2 linked regions of the Candidatus Scalindua japonica genome follow. Each later gene encodes a partner of the first gene's protein in a complex. Links are inferred from orthologs where the notes say so. Each region holds a gene or a part of one and is shown on either strand. Other genes may lie near its edges. The genes, in order: SCALIN_RS04020 and SCALIN_RS02080.

What was found.
Region 2: the proteins of SCALIN_RS04020 (region 1) and SCALIN_RS02080 are in contact, whole or in part, in a crystal structure (PDB 5UE9), measured with the Lactococcus lactis proteins. The link is inferred for Candidatus Scalindua japonica from one-to-one orthologs. Residues at the interface, in WP_023189152.1 of Lactococcus lactis: Leu4, Gln5, Ala47, Ser48, Met49, Leu50, Leu51, Arg52, Arg53, Met95, Leu98, Arg223, Met224, Ala225, Cys226, Ile228, Gly229, Ala230, Cys231, Tyr232, Ala233, Val235, Glu236, His237, Asn243, His244, Ala245, Lys247, Glu250; in WP_025017116.1 of Lactococcus lactis: Gly25, Phe27, Phe29, Glu32, Tyr33, Lys35, Tyr36, Lys48, Phe56, Thr60, Pro61, Arg62, Val63, Ala64, Glu65, Thr66, Ala67, Ser68, Gly69, Met70, Ile74, Gln77, Pro223, Glu251, Phe274, Ala275, Pro277, Phe278.

The regions. Positions count from the first base shown.
Region 1 is NZ_BAOS01000004.1:383,796-399,317, forward strand. The notes cover bases 5,949-8,944. They hold SCALIN_RS04020 (FAD/NAD(P)-binding protein), read left to right. Parts: upstream 5,949-7,030; coding sequence 7,031-7,858; downstream 7,859-8,944. Other genes in these bases: nifS (cysteine desulfurase NifS), read left to right, coding at 5,949-5,973; SCALIN_RS04015 (4Fe-4S dicluster domain-containing protein), read left to right, coding at 5,995-7,044; SCALIN_RS04025 (NADH-quinone oxidoreductase subunit B family protein), read left to right, coding at 7,855-8,598; SCALIN_RS04030 (Ni/Fe hydrogenase subunit alpha), read left to right, coding at 8,655-8,944. Outside these bases: SCALIN_RS03985 (PAS domain S-box protein), read right to left, coding at 1-775; rpiB (ribose 5-phosphate isomerase B), read right to left, coding at 998-1,462; SCALIN_RS03995 (zinc-dependent alcohol dehydrogenase family protein), read right to left, coding at 1,468-2,496; SCALIN_RS04000 (LOG family protein), read right to left, coding at 2,493-3,530; Fe-S cluster assembly protein NifU, read left to right, coding at 3,778-4,638; more of nifS, read left to right, coding at 4,792-5,948; more of SCALIN_RS04030, read left to right, coding at 8,945-9,950; SCALIN_RS04035 (HyaD/HybD family hydrogenase maturation endopeptidase), read left to right, coding at 9,943-10,425; SCALIN_RS04040 (response regulator transcription factor), read left to right, coding at 10,497-10,910; SCALIN_RS04045 (sensor histidine kinase), read left to right, coding at 10,966-12,324; SCALIN_RS04050 (ornithine cyclodeaminase family protein), read left to right, coding at 12,649-13,638; SCALIN_RS04055 (hypothetical protein), read left to right, coding at 13,689-14,189; [FeFe] hydrogenase H-cluster radical SAM maturase HydE, read left to right, coding at 14,465-15,522.
Region 2 is NZ_BAOS01000003.1:145,039-160,351, reverse strand. Bases 8,480-11,266 are described here. They hold SCALIN_RS02080 (dihydroorotate dehydrogenase), read left to right. Parts: upstream 8,480-9,306; coding sequence 9,307-10,227; downstream 10,228-11,266. Other genes in these bases: SCALIN_RS02075 (dihydroorotate dehydrogenase electron transfer subunit), read left to right, coding at 10,220-11,047; SCALIN_RS02085 (ZIP family metal transporter), read right to left, coding at 8,480-9,173. Outside these bases: lepA (translation elongation factor 4), read right to left, coding at 1-1,253; SCALIN_RS02125 (c-type cytochrome), read right to left, coding at 1,379-1,717; SCALIN_RS02120 (XTP/dITP diphosphatase), read right to left, coding at 1,788-2,405; rph (ribonuclease PH), read right to left, coding at 2,493-3,215; argF (ornithine carbamoyltransferase), read right to left, coding at 3,239-4,165; SCALIN_RS02105 (aspartate aminotransferase family protein), read right to left, coding at 4,241-5,425; argB (acetylglutamate kinase), read right to left, coding at 5,597-6,598; crossover junction endodeoxyribonuclease RuvC, read right to left, coding at 6,693-7,172; SCALIN_RS02090 (SO_0444 family Cu/Zn efflux transporter), read right to left, coding at 7,173-8,258; more of SCALIN_RS02085, read right to left, coding at 8,457-8,479; SCALIN_RS02065 (PEP-CTERM sorting domain-containing protein), read right to left, coding at 11,498-12,415; SCALIN_RS02060 (type II secretion system F family protein), read right to left, coding at 12,617-13,819; SCALIN_RS02055 (hypothetical protein), read right to left, coding at 13,816-14,709; SCALIN_RS02050 (GspMb/PilO family protein), read right to left, coding at 14,781-15,313.

The sequences.
Region 1 (15,522 bases):
TTTCAACACCGTCTTTCGTGATTCCTGAAAGTTCTGTTGTTCTGCCTATTATTCTGGCCCCACCTGTCTTCAAATATTGCTCTACTCCTGTATCATACTCATTTCTATATTTTTCAGGAATAAGAGTTTTTATCGATTGTCCAATAATTTCACGTTTTGAATATCCAAAGATCCTCTCCGCTGATTTGTTCCATTCGGTAATTGTTTGATTGAGATCACAAACAATTGCGTCTTCCGCAGTTTCTATCAGATTACGATATTTTGTTTCAGATTTAATCAGCCCTTTCTCTATACATTTCAGTTCAGTAATATCAGTCATTATTAACCTGCATTGCTTCAAATTTTCATCTGAATTACATTCAAGTGTAGATGAAAGTTGCACGTAGAGTGTTGTACCGTCTCTCTTATCCATATTTAACCCAAACAATTTACATTTTTTTATTGTAAAAATATGCTTTTTATACAGATAATATTTATCCTGATCTTCTCTGTTGATGAATGATGTCAGTTGCTTTTTTATCAATAGACTTTGTTCCATTCCCAGCATCAAAGCGCCTGTTAAATTAACGTCCCGAATTACATCATCCTCACTTATTGTAAAGTATCCAACTGGAGAATTATTATAAAAATCATAATATCTATTATGGGACTCTTCAAGTTCAGCCTGATCTCTTCGAAGTTCTTCATTTTGTGTCTCAAGCTCTATCTGGTGCACCTGAAGTTCGTATGCCAGTTTACGAACTTCTTTATCTGACAGGTTCTCTGTTGGAATCATTCCCTGTTTTAGTTTTTTCTCTGCTCTTTTGCGTAGATCAGATGTTTTTTGCTGGCCATACTGTTTTTTTTATTTTCTTTATAATCTTTATGATTCATCCCTGATTCCATTTTTATCACCTTCTTTTGCTTCTTCTTTATATGAACAGTTATGTCTTAATATAGCAAATTTGAGATACTTACGTGTAGTCTTTCTCATCGAAGTAATAAAATGCAACACACCTTAAAAATTATCATTTTCTATCGCCTTAATTTTCTCAATCCTTCGTTTGTGTCTCTCTTCATTACTAAACGGTGTCTCAAGCCAGAGCTTTACCAGATCTTTTGCCTTTGCAATACTTAATGTCCTGTTGCCTAAAGATATAATGTTTGCGTCGTTATGTTTCCTTGACATTTCAGCGCTATATTCATCATAAACAACCGCTGCTCTGATACCTTTTACTTTATTGGCCACTATCGCTTCTCCCTGACCGGAACCTCCAATAACGATTCCACGTGAATCCAAACCTCTGTTAACATCTTCGGCCACAGTTTTAACAACAGGGTAAATAAAATCAGGATAATCATCAGCCTCATTAAATTCAAAAGCCCCCTTGTCCTCAACTTCACAACCCAGGTTTTTAAGGAATATTTTCAGATCCTCTTTTAATTTAAAACCGGCATGGTCTGTACCAACATATATTTTCATAACTGCTAATCCATTTTCAAAACTTTTGCGCCACGTATCTTCTTTGACTTTAACTCCACGAGCGCTTGATTTGCATCTTCCAATGCAAATTCCTCTGTTTCAGGCTTTAAAGAAATTTCTGCTGCAAGTTTCAGAAATTCACTTATATCTCTACGGCTGACATTAGCGACGCTTTTTATCTCCTTTTCCATCCATAGATGTTTTGGATAATCAATCTGTAAAAGAGAATCTTTGTCAATTTCCTCTTTACGTATGGCATTTATCACCAACCGCCCCCCTGTTTCAAGATTTTTTAAGGCCTCAACTATTGGTCTCCAGACAGGTGTTGTATCAATAATGCAATCCAGCTTTTCAGGGGATGCCTCTTCAGCAGCACCTGCCCATACGGCACCAAGTTCCTTAGAAAAAACCCTTTCAGCTTCGCTCCTGGCAAAAACAAAAACCTTAGATTCCGGAAATCTATGCCTGGACATCTGTAACACAAGATGAGCTGAAGCCCCAAATCCAGTAAGACCAAGGTTTTGACCGTTTTGAAGTCCGGTCAACTGAAGCGAACGATAACCAATAGCGCCGGCACACAAAAGAGGAGCCGCCTCTGAAAAAGAAAATGTATCTGGTATCCTGAAAGCATAATGCACAGGTACAACCATGTATTGTGCATACCCCCCGTTCACGTCTCTTCCTGTGGCCTTGAATTCGTGACACAGGTTTTCATTTCCATTCAGACAAAACTTACATTTGCCACACGAGGAATGAATCCAACCAATCCCTACTCTGTCGCCAATAGTAAATGCACGGGAATTTCCTCCTGTTTTTTCAACAGTTCCAACGACCTGGTGTCCCAGAACTACCGGCAAAGTATGAGGAGGAGTTCTCCCCTCAATTTCATCTAATTCTGTATGGCACACTCCACATGCTGAGACCCGGATCAGTATTTCTTCTTCGCTTGGTATAGGATCTGGTAAGTTTACCAATTCCAGAGGTGCTTTATTCTCTGAGATACTACACAGTTTTCTTAAGATCATCGTCTTCATAATTTATTCAAAAACCACAACATTTCATGAAATGTACCAAAACTATGTCGATCAAAATCCATTACCAGTCTCGGCAAATCTAAAAATTCCTCTGTTTTCAGCTCGGCGGGCAGAGGAGCAGTCGGCTCAATTTCACCTGATCGAAGGATATCACTATATTTTTGGTTCAATTTATTAACTTTTTCACGACTCAAAGGCATATTCAACCTTATAACAGTCTTGTCTCCAACGTATCTAATTGAATGATAGACCCGGTAAAATTTAAGTAACTTATCAACCGCCTGTTCAATAGTATTAACACGTATAAGTAAGCTTAAATCATTACGTGAAACAAACCCTCTTTCATACAACTCTCGTGTTACAAAATCCATCATACGATTCCAATACTGTGAATGTATATGATCTATTAATATGATTGGGCGCGGCTTGCTTTTGCCTGTCTGGACTAATGTGATAGTCTCAAAACATTCATCCAAAGTACCAAATCCTCCGGGAAGTATAACTGTTGCATCAGACTCTTTAAGAAAAAAGAGCTTTCTGTTAAAGAAGTACTTAAAACTGACAGCTTTTTTATCACCATCTGAATATGGGTTGTACATCTGTTCAAAAGGAAGCTTGATATTCAAGCTGAAACTCTCTTCTCGACCGGCCCCTTTATTACCAGCTTCCATAATTCCTGGTCCACCACCAGTGATTACCTTAAATCCTTTTTTTACAATAAGCTCTGATAACTTTACCGTCATCTTATACTCATCTGAATCATTCCGGGCCCTCGCAGAGCCAAAGATCACAACCTTTCTTTTATCCCTGTATGGTCGGAAAACTTTTGAAGCATAGCGCAGCTCTTTCAACGCCATATTTATTAATTTCAAATCACCACGATCATCGTTCTCCAACCCCAGCTTAATAACAGTTGTCAACATCTCTTCTATTAAATTTATATTACTTCCGGAATGAGAAGCAATTGCTAAATCAGCAATAATCTCATCTAGATCTTCTCTACCTGTTTTATACTCTTTTTTTTCCCCATTCATTAGAACTAAAAACCTTATTTAACTTTATATCTACATACTGATAAGACTTTGACAACATGACCATTTCTAATAATAGAATTCAATCTTCACTTACGCAAGTTTTAATATTTTAATAATTCATTTCTAAAAAAACAACTTGTCATCTGAATAGGTAATATATAGATTATCAACGAACAATCATCTTGCATTTTTGTCTATCTCTTCTTAGAATTAAAGTTATATTATCTTCTTTTTTTTTGGAAAAATTATGTGGGATTATTCAGATAAAGTAAAAGAGTATTTCATGAATCCTAAAAATGTCGGGGTTATTGAGGACGCCAATGCGGTTGGCGATGTCGGCTCAATTACATGTGGGGACGCTCTTAAACTGATGTTAAAGGTTGAAGATGGAACAGAGAAAATTGTGAACGCTAAATTCCAAACCTTTGGGTGCGGCAGTGCCATAGCATCATCTTCGGCCCTGACTGAAATGATAATAGGAAAAACAGTAAAAGAAGCTGAGAAAATAACAAACCAGGACATAGCAGATTATCTCGGAGGACTACCTAGAGAGAAGATGCACTGCTCGGTACTGGGAAGAGAGGCCCTGGAAACCGCTATCGCTAATTATCGTGGTATTGACCTTAAACAACTAAAAGAAGATGAGGGTCCTCTTGTTTGCCAATGCTTTGGTATACACGAAAAGTTTATTGAAAAAGTTGTTACGGAAAACAGTTTAAAAACCGTGGAGGAAGTGACAAACTATACAAAGGCAGGCGGAGGATGCCAATCCTGTCATCCGGCCATTGAAGATATAATAGAAAAGGCATGGAGAGAAAAAGGCAAGTTTCTTCATGTCAGAGAAGAGGCCCCAAAGCATAAACCGGTTATGACAAATCTTCAGAAAATTGCCCTGATTACAGAGACCATAGAGAAGGAGATTAGACCGGCCCTGGCACAGGATGGCGGAGATATTGAACTTATAGATATAGCTGGCAATGAAGTCTATATTGCTCTCAGGGGGCAATGTGCCTCCTGTATAAGTGCTGCTTATACAACAGAGAACATTGAAGACAAATTAAGAGAATTGGTTTCACCGGATATAGTAGTACATCTGCAAAGTGATTAATAAAGTGACTAAAGTTAAGGTAGAATACAATTGAAAGATTCAGGAAGTAAGGAATTGGGAAATGAATAATAAATCAATTAATTTCTAAATTCCTCAACCCTTGAATTCCCTGATTATTACTAAGGAGTCATTTCTGTGAAAAAAGTTATTTATATGGATAATAATGCCACAACAAAGGTAGATGAAATGGTCTTTGAAGAGATGAAACCTTATTTTATCAGCCTGTATGGTAATCCGTCCAGTATGCATACCTTCGGTGGGCAAGTGGGTAAAAAGATTGAAGAAGCCAGAGAAAGGGTTGCACGGTTGATTGGCGCGCATCATACAACGGAAATAATATTTACAAGCTGTGGCACAGAGAGTGACAGCACGGCAGTTTATTCTGCCCTTCAGGCATTTCCTGAAAGGAAGGAAATTATCACAACAAGAGTTGAACATCCGGCAATCATCTCATTATCGCCGCATCTCGAAAAACAGGGGATTGCAGTAATACAGCTTAAGGTGGATAAATATGGTAACCTTGATTTGAACGAATATGATCGTTGTCTTAACGAAGAAACCGCACTCGTGACTATTATGACTGCAAATAACGAAACGGGTGTAGTTTTTCCCGTAGAGAAAATGGCACAAATGGCAAAGGAGAGAGGAGTTCTTTTCCATACCGATGCTGTTCAGGCGGCAGGCAAGATTCCGATAAATATGAAAAACAGCGCGATAGATATGCTGTCCATATCCGGACATAAACTCCATGCTCCGAAAGGCGTCGGAGCATTATATCTAAGGAGAGGAACAAGGTTTCGACCATTCATGAGAGGTGGTCATCAAGAGAGAAACCGAAGGTCCGGAACGGAGAACGTAACATCTATTATTGGACTTGGCAAAGCGGCAGAGATTGCTCAGGCTCATATTGAAGAAGAGAACATAAGGGTCAAAGAGATGAGGGATCTGCTGGAAAAAGAAATCCTTAAAAGAGTTCCAAGAACTATACTGAATGGGGACAAGAACAACAGACTTCCCAATACTACTAATATCAGCTTTGAGTTTATCGAGGGCGAAGGGATTCTCCTTCTTCTTAATGAACTCGGTATAGCCGCATCATCGGGCTCGGCCTGTACCTCTGGTTCTTTAGAACCGTCTCATGTATTAAGGGCAATGGGAGTACCCTTTACTGCGGCCCACGGTTCAATAAGGTTTTCTCTCTCCCGATACAACACTATGGAAGAAGTGGGCTATGTTATAGAGAACCTCCCTCCGGTAATCGAGAACCTCCGGTCAATATCACCCTACTGGAAGGATGGCCGCCCAATCCCGGAATTTGAACCTCAATATAAATAACAGGCAGGCAGGTTAATTACAATGAATGATATCTATATTAATAAAAAAGACCTTAAAAGTTTTTGTGATAAACTGAAAGAGAGATATACCGTTTATGGTGTAAGACAGAAAGAGGAAGGTTTCTATGTCTTTGATGAAATAGATGAATTTTCAGATCCGCTCAAAGAGTATAAACCAACAATTCTGCCACCAAAAAAATATCTTTTCCCTCAACAGGAGACTCTTTTACGATTTGATACACAACCACATCCGGATGTAAAGCCGGTTATTGAGTCAAAAAAACAGGTACTATTTGGTGTCAGACCATGTGACATTCACGGAATCAGCCTGCTGGACAAAATATTTACCACCGACCACGAAGATAAGAATTACACTCAAAAACGGGCCGATACCATCATCATTGGTATAGACTGCCTTGAACCCTGCTATGAACACGCCTACTGTGCAATTGTTGGATGCCTGGACGTTGATGACGGTTACGATATTATGATGACTGATATCGGTGATAGTTTGTATACATCGGTTAAAACAGAAATGGGAGAGGAAATAGTAACAAATTTTGCTGAATATACAGTCGCAGGTGAAGAAGAGCGGCAGAGGTTTCGGGAATTAAGGAGTGAAAGAGAAGGCAAATTCGAGAAAATGATAAACACGGATATATCCAATCTACCACTTCTCTTTCAAAATGCAGATAATGACCCTGTCTGGGATGAATTAAATGACAAGTGTCTTGGATGCGGACGCTGTAACATTGTATGTCCTACCTGCTATTGCTTTGACGTATATGATTGCATGGAGTTATCTATGACATCGGGAGAAAGATGTCGCGAATGGGACGCATGTACTCTAAAGGATTTTGCAGTTGTATCTTCGGGAGAAAACTTCAGGTCAACAAGAGGACATAGATTAAGGCACAGATTTAATAGAAAGTTCAATTACTTAATGACAAAACATAATACCTCTTTCTGCGTTGGTTGCGGAAGGTGTTCAAAGACGTGCCCGGTCAATATTGACTTAGTAGAGACAGTGAATGCCGTAATTAAAAACAATAAAAACCATGAAACAGAATAATTCTATTTTTCTACCGGATATTGTAGAGGTGATAAGTACACGTCAGCTTACCGAGATGGAAAGATATATTGAGTTAAAAATAGATGACACCAGCGGGTTTACCTTTAATCCGGGACAGTTTGTCCAGCTTTCGGTTTTTGGTATCGGCGAAGCCCCTATATCAATATCATCTTCTCCTAATAATAAAGACGCTATTGGTTTGTGTGTGAGAAAAGCAGGAGATGTCACCTCTGCCATTCACAAATTGGAAAAAGGCTCGTATCTCGGCATGAGAGGCCCTCTGGGCAATGGATTCCCAGTAGAAGAGATCAAGGGCAAAGACCTTTTGTTTATAGCCGGCGGTCTGGGATTAGCACCTCTGCGCTCGCTAATTAACTATGTCCTTGAAAAGAGAGATGACTTTGCAAAGATAACTATTCTGTACGGTGCGAAGAATCCCGGAGAGATGTTGTTTACAGAAGAACTTGAGTTATGGAGAACAAGAGAAGATATAGAATTAAACATGACGGTTGATAAGCCGGATAAAGACTGGTCCGGTAAATCAGGGGTCATTACAAGACTTATTCCCCCTTTAACAGTATCACCTGCTAATACCTATGCACTGGTAGTCGGACCTCCGGTAATGTATAAATACGTCCTTCTCGAACTTCAGATAAAACAGATACCTGAAACCCAGATTATCATGTCATTAGAGAGACGTATGAAGTGCGGTGTAGGAAAATGCGGTCATTGTCAAATAAACGGAATGTATGTCTGCATTGAGGGTCCTGAGTTCAGCTACAATACATTAAAATTTCTTTCGGAGGCTATATGACAAAACCAAGAGTAGCTTTTTTCTCATTTTCAAGCTGTGAAGGCTGCCAATTGGTAGTGCTCACCATTGAAGAACATCTTCTTGAACTCGCCAGTTTGATCGACATTGTCTCTTTTAGAGAAGCGATGAGTGAAAGAAGTGAGAACTATGACATTGCATTTGTAGAAGGCAGTATCACAACAACCGAGGAAATTGAAAGGATCAAAAAAATACGAAATACCGCCAACGTCATTATAGCATTAGGTGCATGTGCTACAATTGGCGGCATTAATAGTCTGAAAAACCAATTTGAAATGGATAAGGTTAAAGAGATAGTATATGGTAAAATGGCGGGAAATTATGAGACTATCCCTACAAGACCAATTGAGGCGGTAATAAAGGTGGACTACAAGATACAGGGATGCCCGATCGACAAAGATGAATTTCTTGAAATAACCAAGGCAATTTTACAGGGGAAAAAACCCCGTACACCTGATTATCCGGTTTGCATTGAATGCCAGATGAGAGAAAATGTCTGCCTTTTTGAAAAAGGAATGGTCTGTATGGGACCGGTTGCAAAAGCAGGATGCAAGGCCATCTGTCCAACTTACAATGATGGTTGTGTTGGATGCCGTGGTCTTATTGACGACCCAAATATGTCATCGCATAAGAATCTTTTAAGTGAGCATGGATTAACTGTTGATGATGCTATTTCTCAATATATGTTGTTTGGGGGAAATAGTAGAGAGAAGTATGAATAATAAGAAACGTTACTATACAGAGTGTGGTAACAAGTAGTTAAGGGAGCTAAATTTTCATGCATGATTTTCACGTAGGTATTGAACACATAACGAGAGTCGAAGGACACGGAAATATAATAATCGACGTTAAGGAAGGAGAGATCAGAGAACTCCGGATGGATATCGTTGAGTCGCCGCGGTTTTTTGAGGCGATGGCGCTTGGCAGGTCTTATAAAGAAGTAGCACATATAACCTCACGCATCTGCGGCATTTGTGCTGTTACTCATACCACAACATCAATAAAGGCCATTGAATCCGCACTCGGTTTCAAACCATCGCAACATACAATACAGCTAAGGAAACTATTGCTTAATGCTGAATACATACAGAGCCATATTCTCCATGTTTATTTCCTGACAGCACCGGACTTCTTTAGAGTTGGCAGTGTATTTGGTATGGTAAAAGACAATAAAGAAGTTGTATTAAGAGGCATGCGAATTAAAACCATCGCAAATGAACTGTGTGCATTGGTCGGGGGCCGGCATATCCACCCTATTACGCTGAAAGTAGGCTGTTTCTCAAAAAGCCCTGATCTCAAATCTCTGGCCGAGTTTAAAAAGAAAATAGAGGGATCAAGGCAGGACATAGAAGAATCGATAGAATTCTTTAAAAACCTGGAGACACCTGAATATGAAAGAGAAACAGAGTATATTTCACTTACCAATCCTGACGAATATGCCCTTTATGACGGCAATATTAAATCCAGTGATAATAACGATGAAACAGAACCCGCGAACTATCTTGACAAAGTCAAAGAGTTTATAGTTCCGCACTCAACAGCAAAACACGCAAGGTCCAATAGAAAATCATATATGGTAGGAGCTCTTGCAAGAATTAACAACAACTATGAACAACTGCACCCAAAGGCCAAAGAAGCTGCTGAGGAGATGGGATTAAAACACCCCTGCTACAACCCTTATATGAATAATATTGCTCAGGTCGTAGAAACAGTACACTGTCTTGAAGACAGTGTCAGTATAATTGATGATCTTCTCTCAAGTAATCTGAAAGACGAGAAGGTAGAACTGGCAACTGAATCAGGGCATGGTGTAGGCGCTACAGAAGCACCCAGAGGTACATTGTACCATGAGCACAAAATAGATGATAATGGAAAGATTACCTATGCCAACTATATCATTCCAACCAGCCAGAACCTGGCAAATATAGAAAATGACTTAAGATCTCTTATTCCAAATATACTGGATCAGCCAAAGGATGATATAATTCTTGACATAGAGATGCTTGTAAGGGCTTATGACCCATGCATCTCATGTGCGACACATTTGATGAAGGTAAAATTTGTAAATGAATGATGAGAAGAGAATAGTAGTTATTGGAATAGGTAATCTATTACTCATGGATGAAGGTATCGGCATCCACACAATCAATGAATTAGAGAGATGTGTTCTTCACAGGAATGTCACAATATATGATGGAGGTACTGGAGGGTTCAAACTTATCGATCTCATGCAGGGAGCTGACAAAGTAATATTTATTGACGCAATTGAAACAGGCAAGTCTCCCGGGACTATTATCTCATTTAAATCAGAAGAGGTAAAATCACTCTACCGAAAGAAAAAATATTCGTTGCATGATACTGATATCCTGGAAGTAATAAAAATGACAGAATTCCTTGATAATCCCCCTGAAATACAAATAGTGGGTATTCAACCAAAGATAATTGATTACGGTACTATTCTTTCAAAAGAATTGTCTGATGCAATGCCTGATATAATTAATTCTGTACTTAAAGAAATTAAAGACGTTTGCCGTGCATCGTCTGTTTAGCAATTATCCTCCCATTCGAGAGGATTCCAGAGTATGTACTCCTCTCGAATGGGAGGAAGGAGCTGACATATATGAGAAATAAAAAAATACTGATAATTGATGATGATCCGGATATCGTTGAGGCGATGAGGATGCCCCTTGAGGCAAATGGTTATAACGTAATTTCTGCAAGTAGCGGTAAAGATGGACTGCAGAGAGCAAAAGAGGAAGTTCCTGATTTAATAATTCTTGACGTAATGATGGAGAACGATACAGCAGGGTTTCATGTGGCATATGAATTAAAGAGTGAAGAACCGGATTCCGAATATAAAGATTGCAGAAACATCCCGATACTGATGATAACTGCCATATCTCAAAAAAAGGGTATGAGCTTTTCACCTGACAATGATGATACCTTCTTGCCGGTTGATGGTTTTATCGAAAAGCCGGTCCAGCCAAAGGATCTGTTGGAACGAGCTGCAGAATATCTAGCAGTAAAAGAGTAGATTTGTCACGAGTTTACATTAAATCAGATTTATATATTCAGGGAGGCAAGTCTCCATGCCGCATAATATTCATTCACCGGAAAAATCCTCACAGGAAAAAGAGTTGGTTGAAAGCCTTTCAAGATTTATAAATCTTCGTTGGATTATGGCAGTTATGATATGCATCACCTCTGTATTTGCCAGATTTATCTTGAATATCAAACTGCCTCTTACATCAATACTCACTATTACGTTTTGCATTATGATGTTTACATTTGTCTGTTTCTATTTCCAGAAACAGGTAAAATCATATGAACGTTTTGCTAATATACAGATTTCTGTAGACTGGATAGCCCTGATATCCCTTGTACATTTCACAGGAGGTATTGAAAGCCCCGTAATCTTCTACTTTATATTTCATGTAATTATTGCGTCTATCCTGTTGTCAAAAAAGGAGTGCTATCTTCAGACTGGATTTGCAGTGTTATTAATAATCTCTCTTTCAATTCTGGAATATTTCCACATTCTCCCTCATATTCATATTAAAGAACTTTTCCCGGTTCCTGTTTATAATAATGGTCTTTATCTCCTGTCAGTAATATTCTTCAGTATTACGTCTTTATACATTTCCGCATACCTGGCAACATCTGTCAATAAGCGTCTAAGGAAGAGAGAGAATGAAATTATTTTCCTTAAAGATAGTATAACTGATGCATACAATAAGTTGGAACTGGTAGACAGAGAGAAGAGTGAATTCACATACAAAGTTACACACGAACTCAGATCTCCACTAAGCGCGATTCAGAGTCTATTAAAGTCAATCGAAGAGGGTTATGCCGGAGAGGTTCCACAAAAAGCCAGAGAGTTAATTGCCAGGTCTGAAAAAAGGACAGGTTTTCTATTAACGCTTGTTAATGATCTGCTTGATTTAGTTAGTGGGAAAAGAGAAAAACCGAGTGAAAAAGAGATAGGACCGGTAGATGTAAATGAGTCATTGCAGGGAACGCTCCATCTGATGCAGGAGAAGTCTAAGAATAAGGGTATAGAAATATCAATAAATTCCGATTTGAAACCTTCATACCTGAATGTAGACAGGGATGATCTGGATATTATCATGACAAATCTTATTGATAACGCAATAAAGTACACAGAAAGAGGAGGTAAAATAAATATTGACAGCAGAATGACAGGAAAAGAAATTATTGTTACAATATCTGATACTGGAATTGGCATACCTGAAGAGGACTTAGATAAGATCTTTGATGAGTTTTATAGAGCTGAAAATGCAAAGGATATTGAGCATGACGGTACGGGATTAGGACTTCCGATAGTCAATAGTCTTGTCAAAAGATATGGCGGCGATATTGATGCGCAGAGTACATTAGAAAAAGGAACAACCTTCACTGTTTCGTTTTCTGTTAATGATCAGCATTAGCACAGATATGCATATACTTAAGGAATATTATTACACTGCTATATTTAGTCAGTAGCGTCCGGTTAGGTTTTTACAAACACCGTTTTTTGTCATACCCGAATTCCTTTATCGGGTATCCAGGTGGTTCGTTCAATCTGGATTCCCGCTTAAAGCATACGGGAATGACAGTATTGGAGCAATAAATTGCTATAAACAAAAACCTAACCGGACGCTACTGATATTTAGTAAAGTTAATAAAATATTATTATAATCTATCTGCTTTTTATGGTATTGTAAGTTAAAATTAATTCTGATTAAAAAAAGTTATTTATTATCCATTACGCCATGACATATTTAATTACCGCAAAAGAAGTGGAGTCCGTGTTGACATATCCACTCTCCCTAAAAACAGTTGAGACCGCGTTCAAAGCTTTCGGCCAGGGCAAAACTTGCCAACCACCAAAATCATACCTGATATTCAAAGATGGTGACTTGCGCTCGATGCCGGCATACATTAACACTACAAGTATGAAGATAGCCGGAATTAAATCGGTTAATGTCCATCCTGATAATCACAATAAGTTTGGCTTACCAACAGTCATGGCTACTATTCTACTGACAGACCCAAAGAATGGGTTTAATATCGCAGTATTAGACGGTACGCACATTACAAACATGCGTACAGGCGCCTCAGGCGGTGTCGCTACAAAGTACCTATCTAGAAAGGACAGCAAAGTTATGGCCTTGATTGGTGCAGGAGCACAGGCTTATACTCAATTGCACCATATCATGCTAACAAGAAAACTTAAAGAAGTACGTGTATACTCACGTTCCAATGAGTCTATGGACAGGTTCTGTAAGAAGATGTCAAAGGTATACCCCAGGGTTTCATTTCTCACTGAGCCTGACGGCAAAAAAGCGTGCCGTGGAGCGGACATTGTTACTGCTACTACACCCGTGAGAAAACCGATTATCAGGAAATCATGGATTGGTCCGGGTACACACATTAATGGTATTGGCGCTGATGCCAAAGGAAAACAGGAACTGGAAACAGCCCTGACTAAATCCTGTAAGATTGTTATAGACGAATGGCAGCAGGCATCACACTCCGGAGAAATTAATGCTCCCATTTCCAGGGGCAAATTAAATAAAAAAGACATTTATGCAGAAATTGGAGAGATTATTGCCGGTAAGAAAAAAGGCAGAACATCAGATGATGAAATAACCTTATTTGATTCAACCGGATTAGCTATCCAGGATATTTCTACAGCGTACGTTGTGTATAATGCGCTTATGAAGAAACAGAAGAGACCAAAGAGTATTAATATGTTCTAAAAGAATATATTTTATTGGTAATAAACACATCAAGAATTGAAGAGAAGACAATGAATCACAAAAGAGTTCTCTTGTTTTATACTCCGGCTATTTTTTCAGCATTCCTGCTTCTCGGTATCTTATTTACAAATGAAACGGGAGCCTATAATAATGATTCTACCTTCGGTGGGGTAATTGCCGGAACTTATCTATTGACAGAGGCTGATGATGGAGGTTCCCGGTTTGTAACAATCACTTCGGATGGCTGCTGGTTTGGCATTCATTCATATCAGTTAGACAAGAAATTCAGCAACCAACAGGGTGTATGGAAGAAGACAGGAAAAAGAGAAATTACCGCCAGAACACTTAATTTTTCACTCCTGCAGGATGATGTCGGATCGTCGCGATTCACCTTCACCGTAGAGTTCGATAAAACATATCAGCGAGTATCCGGTGAGTTTTCCGGCAAGCTGTTCCCTGCCGGAGTAGACCCTCTTGACCCTTTAGCAATCCCGATCAAGACCTTTAGTAATACATTTGCCGGTAAGCGACTGATAATTACAGAGGACTGAACATTTAGAAAAAATTCATAAAACTACTTCCTCTTGATCAATAACACAGCGAAAGATAAGTGTAAAAACACAGACAAGTAAAATGCTGCTTTTTCCATACCACCCAGCATCTATTAAATCATGACAATCGTCTGAACACCCTTTTAACTTAACGATTACCGGCATAGCTGGGGGTTTTCTGTACCGATTAATTAATTAATTACAATAATACAAAAAAAATGTTATTCTTGAGAATGAATGGTACTATGTGAATATGTTTAAATTAAATTGATGTCATGTGTTACGCAATACCCGGAAACGTAAAGAATATTACAGGGAATCTGATTACTGTAGATTATTTTGGTGAGGAGAGGAAGGCCAGGAATGACTTCTATGACCTCCAGGTGGGTGATTATGTATACGCGCAAGGTGGATTTGTAGTAGAGAAAATAGATGAAAAACTTGCTGAGGAGATACTGGAGACATGGAAGGAGCTGTTCTTTGAGCTTAAGAAGACAGACGTACGGCTATCTAAACTGTATAATGACAAACCTGACCTGGATAAGGATTTTCTGAAGGTTATTGATAAAGCAACATATGGCAAATTAATATCTCGTAAAGAGGCGTTAAGATTACTTTTGTGCGAAGACCCAGATGAAATAGATCTGTTGCACAAATCAGCCAACTTTATACGTCAAAAGTTTTTGGACAATGCATGCTGTGTTCACGGGATTATTGAGTTTTCAAACACATGTGTTTGTAAATGTACATACTGCGGCATTAATTCTGAAAACTCGACACTTAAACGTTACAGCCTTGACACTGGAGAAATTCTTGAAGTAGTTGCGGACGCTGTAAAACGTTTTGGCTTTAAGGGACTCGTCTTGCAATCGGGTGAGGACACATCATATAGCTCGGACAAAATTCTCAAACTAATCAAAGATATCAGGAGAAACTTTCCAGTTTTTATATTCCTGAGTTTAGGAGAAAGAGAAGATAGATTTTATCGCGAGGCATTTGATGCAGGCGCAAAGGCCGCCCTGTTTAGATTTGAAACCTCTGACAGCACTCTCTATTCACAACTACACCCTCATTCATCTTTGAAGGAGAGGACCAGGTATCTTAAGCTGTTTAAAGATATAGGATACATTATTGCCAGTGGAAGCCTGATAGGTCTTCCCGGACAGAAGGCTGAGAGTGTTATTGATGATTTTATGTTTGCTAAGGAGCTGGGTTGTGATATGTACTCTTTTGGTCCATTTATACCACATCCTGATACACCGCTTTCCGACTATAATACGCCGGATACCGAATATATACTTAAGGCACTGTCTGTCTTACGGCTTATTGATCC
Region 2 (15,313 bases), on another replicon or contig:
GCACCGATATACTCTGATGGAAGTATAATTCTTGCCTCAACTACCGGTTCTCGAAACTCTTTAATGGTTCCAACAGGAGGCAATTTTTCCGGATTATCAATATGTACTATCTTATTATCATGCGTTAATATTTCGTATGTCACAGTTGGGGCCGTTTGTACCAAACCGACATTGCTCTCTCTTTCTAATCGTTCCTGTACGATTTCCATATGCAAAAGACCGAGAAATCCACATCTAAACCCGAATCCAAGAGCTTGAGACGTTTCCGGTTCAAAAGTAAACGAAGAATCGTTAAGCCACAATCTTTCAATCGCTGCTCTTAATGGCATAAAATCAGTGTTTGCAGTAGGGTATAATCCACAAAAAACCATGGGCAGCGGTTTGCGGTAACCGGGAAGGGCCTCTGCAGTCTTTTTCTCTTTCAATGTTATGGTATCACCAACATGTACATCATGAATAGACTTGATACTGGCAACACAATATCCGACACTTCCGGCGCTTAATTCATTTACTGAAGTCATTTCTGGCCTGAATACACCCAATTCGGTAATGAGAAATGATCTATTGGTTTTCATCATTAAAATGTTATCACCGACCTTGATAGTACCGTCAAAGATCCTGAAATATACTATTACACCACGATAGTCATCATAAACAGAATCAAATATCAAGGCCCGCAAAGGCATGCTTGAATCACCTTCCGGAGAAGGCATACGTGTTATTATTGCATCAAAAACCCCTTCTATTCCAAGACCGGTTTTGGCACTCACGGCAATGATATCTTCGTCCGTTTCACCAAGGATACTTACAATTTCATCACTTACTTCCTCCGGTCTGGCAGATTTTATATCTATTTTGCTGAGAACAGGTATGATTTCAAGGTTTTTCTCCATCGCCATATACATGTTAGTTATTGTTTGTGCTTCAATCCCCTGTGCAGCATCAACCAGAAGCAATACTCCCTCACAGGCGCTGAGGCTACGTGACACCTCATAACTGAAATCGACATGCCCAGGTGTGTCTATCAGATTTAAAGAGTATATCTCTCCATTTTTTTCATAATCGAGAGAAACCGCACTTGCTTTTATGGTAATACCACGTTCTCTTTCCAAATCCATGTTATCCAGTAACTGGTCACGAAACTTTCTCGGATTAATTGCCTTTGCTGTTTTAAGCAGGCAATCTGCCAGCGTAGACTTCCCATGATCAATGTGAGCTATTATACAAAAATTACGAATATTATTTATTTTCAAAAAAACCCTCTATTATTATAACTAACGATTATTTAACCATGTATTATGGACACAAGAACTCTTAATCCCGATTATTTCCGTCTTTCTCACAGGGAATAAAAACCTGTGAGAAAGACAAATACGGTTTAATGAGCAAATGCCCTTACATGCGGGACCATTGCCTTTATCTCTTCCTCTGACAACATATCACCAAAAGGAAGGTAATTTGTATTGTCAGGATTTCCATTTGTAATTGAGTTCACAAACTCATCGTCAGTACGTGAAGACTGCCACTCTTTATCTGTAAAATCTTTAGTCCCAAACCCTTTACCAGCATCGGTACCCTTACCATCGTCACCATGACATAATGCACACTTCTCAGCATATATCTCTTCCGTGTCAATGTCATCAGCAAATGCATTTGCTAAACTTAAGCAAAAAATTGAACCTAAAACTAACAATGATACTACTATCTTACTTCTCAATGTAATGCTCCTTTCTTTAATAAAAAAAACAATTTTTTAATTTATTGCTTACTCAACATCGGTACATTCTTTAATGTACAGAATTAACAACAAATTTTTTTAGACCTTCTTTAAAAAGCCCCAGGGCCAAGGCTCTATGGCTAATCCGATTTTTAACATCAGGACTTAATTCTGCCATCGTTTGGTTATATTCAGATAAATAGAATACAGGATCATATCCGAAACCATATTCACCGCGAAGTTCTGTATTAATAAAGCCTTCACAGCTTGCCTCTACTACAAAATGTAATTTTTCCGGACCTGCCAGAGCAATTGCACATTTAAATCTCGCTGTTCTCTTCTCAACAGGAATGCCATCCAGTTCCTCAAGCAGCTTTGCGCATTTCTCTTCATAACAGGTATCCTCGCCACAATAACGTGATGAAAGAACACCCGGACGTTTATTCAGCGCATCAACTTCAAGACCTGAATCATCCGCCATAACCGATAATTTACAAAACTTTGCGAGTTGTAATGCTTTTTTAGCCGCATTCTCTTCAAAGGTAACACCGTCTTCAATGACATCAGGAACGTTATTAAAATCTTCCAGATCCAAAAGTGGCAATGACATTCCACTCAATATTTTCCTGATCTCCTCTTTCTTGTTTTTATTCTTAGTCCCAATTACGATACCGCTCGTTTTTATCATACAATCTGTTACCAGCAAAATGTCGCGGAACGGCTTTCGCTTTCCATTACAGACTTAGCCAGGGCAATGGAAACCTGAAGGTTTCCGCTACGTCTTATCTAATGCTTCCTTTTGTATCAGAGTTAATTCGCTTATCCCTTTTTTTGCCTGACCTATCATTTGCGCAAGCTCTTCTTCTGAGAATGTCTGTTTCTCTGCTGTACCCTGCAGCTCTATATATTTTCCTTCACCAGTCAAGACGACATTCATATCAACATCTGCCGAAACATCCTCTTCATAACACAGGTCCAGTAATGGCACACTATCCACTACGCCCACACTCACTGCCGCCACACTCCCTGATAAAGGTTCTCCTGTTATTCCAACGTTATCTTTCAACCAGTTAATAGCATCTACTAAAGCAACATACGCACCGGTAATTGAAGCGACCCTCGTGCCTCCATCTGCCTGAATGACGTCACAATCGATCCATATAGTCCTTTCTCCAATTGCCGAAAGATTAACTACCGCACGCATAGAACGCCCTATCAATCTTTGAATTTCATGAGTACGGCCACCTACCTTACCTCTGGATGATTCCCTTGATACTCTTTTAGGTGTGGAGCCTGGCAGCAAAGAATATTCTGCGGTAACCCAACCCTGGCCGGAATTCTTTTTGTGCGGTGGCACATTATCATCGACGGAAGCAGTACATATCACCTTAGTATTTCCAACTTGTATAAGAACTGACCCTTGTGAAAATTTTGTATAATTTCTCTCAATTAGTACCGGGCGCATCTCGTCCGGTTTTCTCCCGTCTTTTCGCATTATTTTATTTGTACCTCTAACTAAATTTACCCGTTAATAAGACATTTCAGCAGCGCCTTCTGAACATGTAACCTGTTTTCTGCCTGATCGTATACTATAGAATGCTCTCCATCAATAACATCATCCGTAATCTCCTCACCACGATGAGCAGGCAGACAGTGCATGACAAAGACGTCTCTCTTCGCATGTGAGATTAATTCACTGTTGACCTGAAAACCATTAAAATCATGCCGTCTGGTTTCTGCCTCCGCCTCTTCTCCCATGCTGATCCATGTATCCGTATAAATTACATCAGCACCTTCCACTGCTTCTCTGGGATCTCTGACTTGTTTAATGTATGAATCCTTTCCCGGAACAATCTTCTCAAGCTCATTCAAAAATGCTAAGGATAATTCATAGTTTTGAGGAGAGGCAACCGTAAACGATACTTTAAGTTTCGCGCATAAAAAGGCTAATGACCTGGCAACATTATTTCCATCACCAACATATGCTAATTTAACACTGTCAAGGTTACCTGTTTTTTCTTTTATAGTGTATAAATCCGTTAGTGCCTGACACGGGTGAGTATAGTCAGACAGAGCGTTAATTACAGGTACAGAAGAACTATCCGCAAGCTCCGTAACCGTCTCGTGATCATAAGTTCTGATAGCAATACAATCAATAAAACGGGATAAAACCTTTGAAACATCCTTTATAGATTCACGCTCACCAAGGTTTATATCATCCTTTGTCAGATAAATTGCATGCCCCCCCATCTGAGTCATCGCGACCTCAAATGAAACCCTTGTTCTCATGGAACTTTTCTCAAAAATCATTCCAAGGGTTTTACCGGAAAGGCACAGGTCGGTATCACCTCTTTTACAAGCCTCCTTCATTTCTGCCGTTAATGCAAACAGCTCATCAATATCTTCACGCTCTAAGCCCGCAACTGAAACCATATTTTTACACTGCATATAAATTAGCCCCTTTCAGACACTAATTTTACACCCGTCTGCCGTACAGACAGGAATTTATACTAGTTATTATTACTAATTGACCGTTTTCAATATGTCCTTCAAAATAAACAGGCCCTGATCGATATATTCCTTTGTAATATTTAGCTGCGGCATGATTCTTATCACTGTATCATGCGTACAATTCAGCAGCAGCCCCTTTTCCATACACCTCTTTACTACTTCTGCAGCAGGGATTTTGAGCTCAACACCTATCATCAAGCCGATGCCTCTCACCTCTTTAATAACGTCAAGCTCCTTTGAAATGTTTCTTATTTGTTCAAAAGAATAATTACCCATCTTTGTCGCATTATCCAACAATCCTTCCGATTCAATAACTTCAAATACAGCGGCTGATGCTGCGCAGGCAAGAGGATTGCCTCCAAATGTTGAAGCATGACTTCCCGGCACCAGGCTCCCCGCAATCTCTTTACTTGTCTCCATAGCACCCACGGCAGTGCCATTTCCAAGAGATTTAGCAAGCGTCATAATATCAGGTGTTATGTCGTAATGCTGATAGGCAAAATACTTTCCTGTTCTTCCCATTCCACATTGAACCTCATCAAGAATCAAGAGTATATCGTTGTCATCACAAATCTTTCTCAACCCCTTCATGTATTCTTTATCTGCCACATTAATCCCGCCCTCTCCCTGGATCGGTTCAAGCATAATACCACATGTTTTATCATCTATAGCATCTTCAATTTCTTTCAGGTTATTAAATGATACATACGCAAAGCCCTCGATAAGTGGAGCAAAGCCGTTATGGTACTTTGGTTGAGCGGTTGCCGTTACGGTTGCAAGGGTCCTCCCGTGAAACGAGTCTTTCATCGTGATAATTTTATATTTACCTTTTTTTGAGCTATGAATTCTTGCTAATTTTATAGCTGCCTCATTTGCTTCCGCTCCACTGTTACAAAAAAAACATTGTCCTTGAAAAGAGTTTCCAGAAATATATTTTGCAAGACGCCCCTGGGGTTCAGAATAGAAAATATTAGGAACATGCACCAACGTTGCTGCCTGTTCCTGCATTGCCTTCGTTACTACAGGATGACAATGCCCCAAGGAACTTACTGCCCATCCGGAAAAGAGGTCCAGGTATCGCTTACCGTCAGTATCCCAAAGATGCACCCCATCACCCCTTGCGATTACAAAAGGATGTCGAGAGTAATTTGGAATTACGTAATTATCATAGTTTGCCAGTATTTCACTTTTATTCATAATTTAGATTCCTTTATGTAGATCTCCTTCGATGAGAGGAAATAGAAAAATGGAATGCCTTAATAATTGTACACTCTTTCTGAAGTGGGTGAATATCAAAAAAGACCAACTCTTAAAAATACCCGAAAATACACTACCATAAATTTTCACATGGTAATGCATTTGTGTATGTTAAACAATAATCTGCGTTCCAACACCTTTGTCAGTAAAAATTTCAAGTAATAGTGAATGGGGTATATGGCCGTCAATAATGTGTGCTTTACTCACGCCATCCCTCATGGCAGAAATACAGGCATTAGCTTTCGGGAGCATTCCACCACTTATTACTCCACTCTTTATCAATTCATTCACTTCATCTTCATGTAATGTAGACGTGAACGACTCCGGATTTGACGGGTCAGTTGAAATCCCATGAGTATTGGAAATAAAAACCAGTTTTTCAGCCTTTAAAGAACCGGCTACAAATGATGCCACAATATCCGCATTTACATTATAATCTTCCCCATTAGCACCTTTGGCAATTGGAGGCACTATTGGTATTTGATCGCCTTCACATAATTCAATAAAGCTCTCACATTCTATCTCTGTAAGTTCGCCAACATAACCAAGATTTTCAGTCTCTGACTTATCATCATTATAGACAAACTTTCTGGCTTTGATCGGGCTTTTATTTTCTTTCCATACACATACACCTTTTGCTCCCATTTCATCTATATGATTTATTATTAATTTACCTATCTGATTGGTAAGCACATCAATAGCAATTTCCAATGTCTCTTTATCAGTAACACGGTATCCATTTATAAAAAGAGGTTTTTTACCTCTTTTTATCATTTCACTACTTATGAATGGACCGCCGCCGTGTACTATTATCGGTTTCATGCCTATAGACTTCATAAAAACCATATCCTGAAGGACACTTTGAAACGTATCCTTGTTTACCATTGCACTACCGCCAAATTTTACAACTACAATCTTATCTTTAAAAGACTGTATATAAGGTAGTGCCTCTATCAGGACTCTGGATTTGCGAATTGCTTCTTCCATCGAAGTACCTTTCGTGTCTCTAATCGTAGATGTTTTGAAGCCAAAATCAGAGGACAAATCATCCTCATACAAAAGGCTATGGGTTTCACCGTTAATTACTTTATTTTCTGCTACAGCCCGATACATATTTCCCTTAATAGCTTAATTTACAACAAATTACAACAATCTCAAAAAAATATCCAAACTTCGAATTATAACTTTTAGTACATCTCTGTCAAGACTAAATCGGCAATTTCATTCTATGGCAATGGCATATGGCTATTGCCAGCGCATCCGTCGCGTCATACCTGGCAGGCAACTCGGTTAAAGACAAAAGGAGTTTCACCATTTTACCTACCTGCACCTTCTGGGCATTACCTGTACCAACAACCGCCCTCTTCACCTCAGTAGGAGCATACTCAAACAAAGGAATGCCCGCTGCTGCTGCGCACAAAATTGCAACACCCCTGGCTTCACCGATTTTAATAGCAGCTTTAACACTTTTTCCATAAAACGCACTCTCCAATGCAATATGTTCCGGTTTGTAATCCTCAATGGCTTTACTTAGTCCATCGAACATTATTTTAAGCCTGTCTGGAAAAGTGTCCTTTCGTCTTCCCTCAATAGTACCATAGTCCACCGAAGTTAACTTTCCTCTCATATCATCAACAATCCCAAAACCGGTCACCAAGGTACCCGGATCTATCCCTAATACACGCATTTATCCTGAAATCCTGAAATCTTTTAGACCAGTTCTGGCAGCGCCATTCCAAAAACGCCAGACCATAAGAGCAATAAGCAGTAATGCAGACACCCACTGGAAAACACCAATGACGGAATGGCTGCCCAGGCTGATAGTTGGTACAATGTCTACCCCTGAAAGGGCTAATATATAGTCGAAAACATAACCGGATATCAGAGCCCCTGTTACAATGCATACAAGATAAATCCGAACGAATTTACCCCCAAATTGTCTGGTCAGCATAATAACTGTAGCCGCATTAGTCGCAGGACCTGCTAAAAGAAAAACCATGGCAGCTCCAGGGCTTATACCTTTTACTATAAGAGCAGCTGCAATAGGAGTGCTGGCAGACGCGCACATGTACAGAGGAACACTTGCCGCCAGCATAACCAACATTGGTATTATACCTTTTCCCAGACCATATATAGCAAGGTTATCTGGAAAAGCTACTATAATCAAACCTGCCAGCAAAAGCCCAACTAACAGTGAAAAAACAATCTCATCCGCCATCTCTTTAAATGCATAACTCCATATCCGTTTAATAAAATATGATATTCCCACATCATTCAATTCATTATCAATCTGGCAATTATCATTGCAGCCTGTATCCTTTCCAGCATCTTCTTGTTTTCCCCTATCATTCTCGTCATTATCCCTGAGCAGGCAAATTGCAAAAATACCTGCCAGTAAGGCGGAAAAGAGGCTTGCGATTGGCCGGGCAATTGCCATAAAAGGACCTAATAACCCCCATGTTATCAGAATTGAATCACTCCCTGATTCAGGGGTGGTTATCAGAAACGACATTGTTGATGGTTTACTGGCCCCTTTACGGTTCAACTCTACGGCGATAGGAACAACACCACAACTGCAAATCGGAAGTGGAATGCCCAGAGCCGCTGATGTAATGACACTTATAAATCCTTTACCACCCATGAGACGCTGAATCAATCGTCTTGGAATTAAAACATGAAGTATCCCCGCAATCAGCAAGCCTATTAACATCAATGGCGCCAGGAGTAAGAAAATATCCCAAATACCGTACAAAAACAATTTAATTAGCTCCATTTTTTTCGTAACCTCAATCGATAGTTACCAATGCCTGGTCAAAATAGGATTGCCTGTTCGCTGAAGCGTGTTGATTCTATTAACAGCCTTGCAAGCATAGTCAGCAATGTTACCTGAAATCTGCCGACACACCAACCGGTTTCGACAATTACACGTATTACATCAAAATTAATTCGTGTTCATCCGTGAAATCAGGGTCTAAAGGAAATATTTCCCTATCCACATCAGTGACACACCTAATGCCAGGCTATACAAATTATAAAATTTTCTGGGATGATGCTGGTGGACGAATGGCAGAAGATCGCTGCTGGCAATATATAAAAAAGTCCCTGAAGATATCCCAATCGCCCAGGCAAGAACACTCTCATGCAGGCTTTTGAAAATAAAGAAAGATATGAAAGCGCCTATGGGCGTAGTCAATGAAAAAATTAACACCAGTTTGATAATCTTTGCTTTTTTGTACCCACTATGCATAAGAATACCGGTAAGAGACAGGGCAGAAGGAAATTTGTGAACGACAATTGCCAGAAATATTATTATGCCAATATCTTTCACCAGAAATCCGGCTCCCATTGACATACCCTCTATTAAACTATGAAATGATATACCTAAAAATGCTGAGAGCCCTATTGTATGAACATCACATACATCCTCTTCACAGGAATGCACCATTACAAATTTTTCAAGAATATAAATAACAAAAAAACCGATCAAAATAGGTATTCCGACACTACTGCCGAGAGGTTCTGTTATTTCCGGCAGCATATAAAAAAAACAACTTCCAAACAAAACACCCACACCAAAACTTACTATCAGCCTGATATTGTTTTTGGACCATCCCCTTATTAAAGGAAACATGCCTCCAATAGCAGATATAACGAATATAAGCAGAAGATAGCCTGAAAATGTAATCATATAAATATAAATACACATTTCCTGTTAAAAGTCAATACTATAAGAACATTCAAAAAATATACCTTCAACAAACACCTTCTTTCTGGTATATTCTTAAATCCTTAGCATCTCCATTAAAATTGTATCCAAAAAAATGACTACGCCGAATCTAACTACTGACTTGTGCGGGATAAAAATGTCAAACCCGACTATACTTCCATCAGGGTTTCTCGGTACCTCCAAGTCTCTGTTAAACCGGGTTGCGGAGAATGGAGTTGGCGCCGCTACCATTAAATCGGTCAGTTTTGAAGCCAGGGAGGGTCATAAAAATCCGACTGTAATCCCATTTGAAGCAGGTATGTTAAATGCTGTTGGATACTCTAACCCCGGTGCGGAAGAGACAGCCAGGGAATTTTCAAACTTGCAAGAAGTGTCAATACCTGTAGTTGCCAGTATTATCGGCACTGAACCGGACGATTTTGTACGCGTTGTGGACACACTGTCGGAAACCCGATTCTCTGCCATAGAACTCCCGCTTTCATGCCCTCATACACCGGGATTTGGATTACTGGCCGGACAGGGAACACCCGAAAGTACAGGAAAGATTGTTTCTGCTGTCAGGAAAGTCAGCAGGCTGCCTATATTTGTTAAGTTATCTCCTAACATACCTGAAATAGGAAGCTTAGCTAAGGCGGCTGAAAATGCCGGAGCCGATGCCATAACAGCCGTTAATACACTTGGGCCGGGCATGATAATAAACATAGAGGCACGAAAACCGATACTCTCATTTAAAGTAGGAGGCGTCTCAGGGCCAGCCCTGAGACCTGTTGCAATGCGATGCGTATATGACATATATGAATCAGTTAAAATCCCTATAATCGGCACTGGAGGGGTTTCTACAGGCCGCCATGCCATAGAGATGATCATGGCCGGTGCTACAGCAGTTGGCGTTGGTACCGGGATTTACGAAAGAGGCATAGATATTTTTAAGAAAATATGCCGGGAGATGGAAATGTGGATGTCTGAAAACAACTATAATACAATACACGAAATGATTGGAATAGCCCATGAGTGAAATTGCTTCTTTTGATCAGCCGGTAATGATGAAGATCGATAAGATCATCGATGAGTCTGACGGAACAAAATCATTTATGTTCAAGCACAAGATTGATTATACCCCGGGACAGTTTATTATGGTCTGGTTGCCGGGCATTGACGAGAAACCATTTGCAGTATCATATCTGGGAGATGACTTCTTCGGAATTACCGTGCTTGAAAGAGGCAAATATACAAAACTACTTCACAAAATGGGAGCAGGGGAACAACTTGGTATAAGAGGGCCATTTGGTCATGGATACAGTTTTCCGGATGTAATTGCGGACGGAAAGGGAAGTGCCTGCGTAATAGGCGGTGGCTGTGGAATGGCGTCTGTAACGATATTAATTGAAAAGCTCCAGGCTAATAATCCCACAATTCTCATGGGGGCAGCGACCAGTACCTCATTGTTTTTCAAAAACCGCTATAAGGACATAATACTTTTTACAGACGATGGAAGTGAAGGTATTAAAGGATACCCGACAGACATCCTGGAGGAGCTTCACAACAAACACAAATACGATATTGTCTATACATGCGGCCCTGAAATTATGATGTTCAAGGTGTACGAATTCTGCAAAAAACGTGATATACAATGCGAAGCATCGTTGGAACGATATATGAAGTGCGGTATAGGAATCTGCGGACAATGTGTTTGTAGTAGACAAATGGTGTGTAAGGATGGACCTGTATTTAATCTACAGACTCTCAGCAATATGCATGATTTTGGAAAGTTCTCACTTCTTAAAAGCGGCAGGAAAGTCCAGCTACAAGAATATGCGGAGTGGAGAAGCTGCTAAGTTAGCACACATTCCTCCTCTGCATGGAGCGGTGTGAAGCTTTCCCGTGACTTTTTATATATTTTAAAAAAAGGTTTGTACTTCTTCAGGTGCCAAATTGCACAAGCTTTGCATGGATAGTCCGCCGTCAAAGCATACAGTAACCTGGTCAAATATGGACAGCGAAGCATAATCGTTCCCTGATCTGAATTTTTAATATTCTTTAACCATTGCAAGTAACCATCAGGTAGAGACGATGGCGATGTTTCACCCCTTGTGTGACTGTCCAAGAGTGCCAGAGAATGGTGTATAAACATAATTTCAAACAGAGAGTGAACACTATAACCGGTTGGAGAATAAATGGGAAGCTAAGAAGAGAAAGCGGGATATAAAAACACCTACATCCATCAGTTTATGACGAATGTAGGTGTATGTATTATGAATCAACATAGGTAATTAATTACCTGATATTTATCCTACTATTTTCTTCTTACGCCTACGTCTTACTTCTGCACCTGCCAGTCCAACTAAGCCAATACCCAGTAGGGCCACGGTTGTTGGTTCTGGTACAACCGATGGTGGTTGCACTACAATTTCCTCTACTTTTATGTCAATAAATGCAGTAGTAAAGGAAGTTGCGCTATTTCCGCCGGAACGAAGTATATTTAGATCCCAAGCTGCACCACCTGACGCAATTGCAAGATCAACATAGTCAGCCTCTGTGGTTCCAAAACCGCCTATTGTTAATGTCCCTGACGATAACAAATGGGAAGTATAACCACCGGAACCATCTGCTTTATAGCCATGCGTTGAGGTTATTCCGATTAGAGCATCACCATCAAAAGTGAATGTTGAGTTTACAACAGCATTTAACAATGTATTGGTACTTGTAAGTGATGATAAGACACCAGCATATGACAATGCACCATTCTGAGTATCTCGATCTTCATCTGTCACCAAAATCATATTTCTTGCCGCACTACCTCTATATGAGTAGTTGTTTTGTGCGTAGTCTATGCCGTTCCACCCATCTTCAAAGCCACCACTTGTAGCAAGTCCACCTGTTGCAGTGGAATACTGTGCTGCTGTTCCCCAATCACCAGCTCCAACTACGTGCTTATGTGGAACATCGCTAGCAACATGACCGCCAAAACCGGTCAGACCATATTGATTACCCGTCACTCCAGCAGCTATAAGGGCAGTATCGAGTGTTGTCATCATAGTACCAAGCCAGGCATGTTCTCCTGACATTGAGCCTGATTCATCCACAACACTCATAACATCTGCTGTTGTTGCAGCTGATGCGTTTTGTGCAGGAACACAAACACAAACCACAGCCATTATCACAGCAATAAGGGCAAACTTTTCCAACCTACTAATTGTCTTCATATTAATTCCTCCTCTCACGAAAAAATAAAAACACACCTCAATTAGCTATATAAAACGTTTGCAATTACGATCATAATAACAAAAGCCAGAATAATGTCAAGCCAATAAAATAAAAATACACCTCAATTAGCGATGCCAAACGTTTACAAGCTTGAATATCATAACAAATGGCAGAATACTGTCTAGTCTCCAGACTCTTAACTAAAATGATACTTCATTGATACTGAATATGGCGCTTAACATGGAAATGACAACTACACCAATTGCACATCCCATTACCAGGATTAAAGCGGGCTCAACCAGAGATATGAGCCTCTTGATTCTCTGTTCTATGTCCGTATCCATGTTATCAGATACCTTTACAAGCATTTCATCCAATTTACCGGTCTCTTCACCAACCTTAAGCAGATGTTGAGCTATTCCTGGAAAGAACGCTTTCTCATTTAATGGAACCGTAAAACCTTTACCGGCCTTTATATCTGGTTTTACAGACTCTATTTTGTCTGATAAAAAAGCGTTTGACAGAACGCCCTTTGAAATATCAATAGAAGTCAACAGAGAGACTCCATTTTCAAGTAATGTGCCTAACGTTCTTGCAAAACGGGATATTTCAATTCTCCAGAATATATCTCCAAGGACAGGTATACCAAGTTTTTTCCTGTCTATACTCGCCTGTATACCGGTTTTATTCTTTAGTGATTTCAACAGGAAGTAGATGCCTGTTAAGACGAAAAACAAAACCCATCCGTAGTTTGTCAAAACGTCACAGAGTTTTATCAATATCTGGGTAGACATCGGCAGGGAAATGCCAACTTCATCAAAAACTTTTGTAAATCTTGGTATTACTATCAGGACCAATGCACCTACTGACAGAAGGCCTGACATAACCAGAAACATTGGATAGATAAGTGATGATGTTATCTCAGACTTAATCCTCTGCACTCTCTCCATAAAAGAGCCCAGACGTTCGAGTACACTGGGAAGAACACCACTCTCCTCACCGGCACGGACCATATTTACATAAACGCCGGGAAAGATATCAGGAAACATCGATAACGCGTCACCAAGTGATTTGCCGCCCTTAACCTCCTCCAGAATATCCAGTATCACCCCTTTAAACCTTTTATTGTCCTGTGCATCTGAAAGGATCCTGAGGCTTTTATCAAGTGAAACACCACTGTCGAGCAGAATGCCAAGTTCCTGGGTAAAAAAGACTGTAGCCTTCTTTACTGAACGGTTAGACAACAACTTGCCGGTCTTTCCTCCTCCGACTTCTTCAACTTTCAGGACAATATGACCCGATTTTTTCAGATAATCCAATAACTCCGTCTTGCTAACCGAAGCCCTCTTACCCTCCAGAACTCCGCTTCCTCTGGTCATAACACGATATTTAAATGTACTCATCTCTTTTCACTTCTTTCAGTATCCACAGGCATGAGGTTTATCGGTAAACCTTCAAGTATATCAGCAAATGCTGTTTTGTTAACTACTCTGCTCTCACCGTCTACTCTTTTTCCAGTCCGCGCGCCATCAACTACATTATATTTATAGTCTAGTTTGGTAACACCTCCTGTTTTTCTTTTTCTGGCACTGCCAGCCTTCTCAGGATCTGTCAATCCAGAATAGAGCAAAACGACTATCTCCTCCCCATGCCAGTCAAGCCTTATCCTGTCTTTTTCAATACTGGTAACTTTATATCCCTCTAAATCCTCTCCCTCTTCAACATACATTGTTTTCTTTTTACTGACCCCTTTTAGTGGATTGTTAATCAACGCTTTCTTTATATCTCCGACTATCACAATTCCGTGTAGAACAATCTTCTTTGGTTTTCCGGCCATAGCTTTTTTCTTGGCCATAGCTTTCTTTGCAATCTCTTTCTTTGCAAGATTTTTCTTCTTAATTTCAGATCTTTTTGGTATTACTGCCTTTACTACCCACTCTTTCCTGTTATGTGAGAACACATTCCTTTCAGTAATAATATTAAAGGCTTCATTTTCAATCACATCCTCCTTCTTTGAACCTACATCCACCGATTCAGGATCTGAAGGTACAGTGGCAGTGACAACTTCTTTTTTCCTTACTTCTACCATTGTAGACAGATCGGACACGTCCATAACAGGCATTAAGCAATAGATTAACACACTGGCTATTGTAAGCATTATGACAACTCCGAAAAGAGTCAAATTTACCACGTGCAATATACACCTTGTACCATGTACGTTATCTATGGAAGCATGTGTTTTCGGTTTATTACGCTTAATAAGCTTCTTAAATTTAAATTTTTTTTGTAACATTTTTTCTCTATCAAAAACAACCCCACTGCCCTGTTGATCATGTAAATGATACCATCGTGACCTCCTTAATATCAACCCCCTGTAATACCAATTGCCGGGGGGAGACCTGCCGTATTTTTTAATACTTTTGTCTCAAGCATCGCTATTGCAAACAGCTTAATGGTAGCTGACACTCCTTTCGTAGTAGTAAAGCCAGTGCTTTTTATTTTGAGATCATCTACAAAAACCAGTTTTTCATTATTGTATTCAATATTATGAAGAAATTTCTGAAGTCTCTTTATTTTATCTATTTCGTTTATCTGAACTCTCGCGTATACAAGCATTAAATGAGGCTTTTCATTTATTATTTCAACTTTTTGCGCAGAGCTTCTTGAAATCATAAGCCCACTCTTCCTCGCGACACTTTTAATATAATCTTGTAGTTTTGCCTGGGCCAGATCCTCTGTTGTTGATCGAATAAATTTCGTCTCAAAGGAGCTGTAGGTGTTTTTTAATTTCATTAACTGTTTCTCATATAAATCTTTGTCGCTAATTACGGCATTATATTTAATAAACAACTCCTTTTTTAAAGCAATTTTATCATTCAGGCTTCCTGGCTTACTTT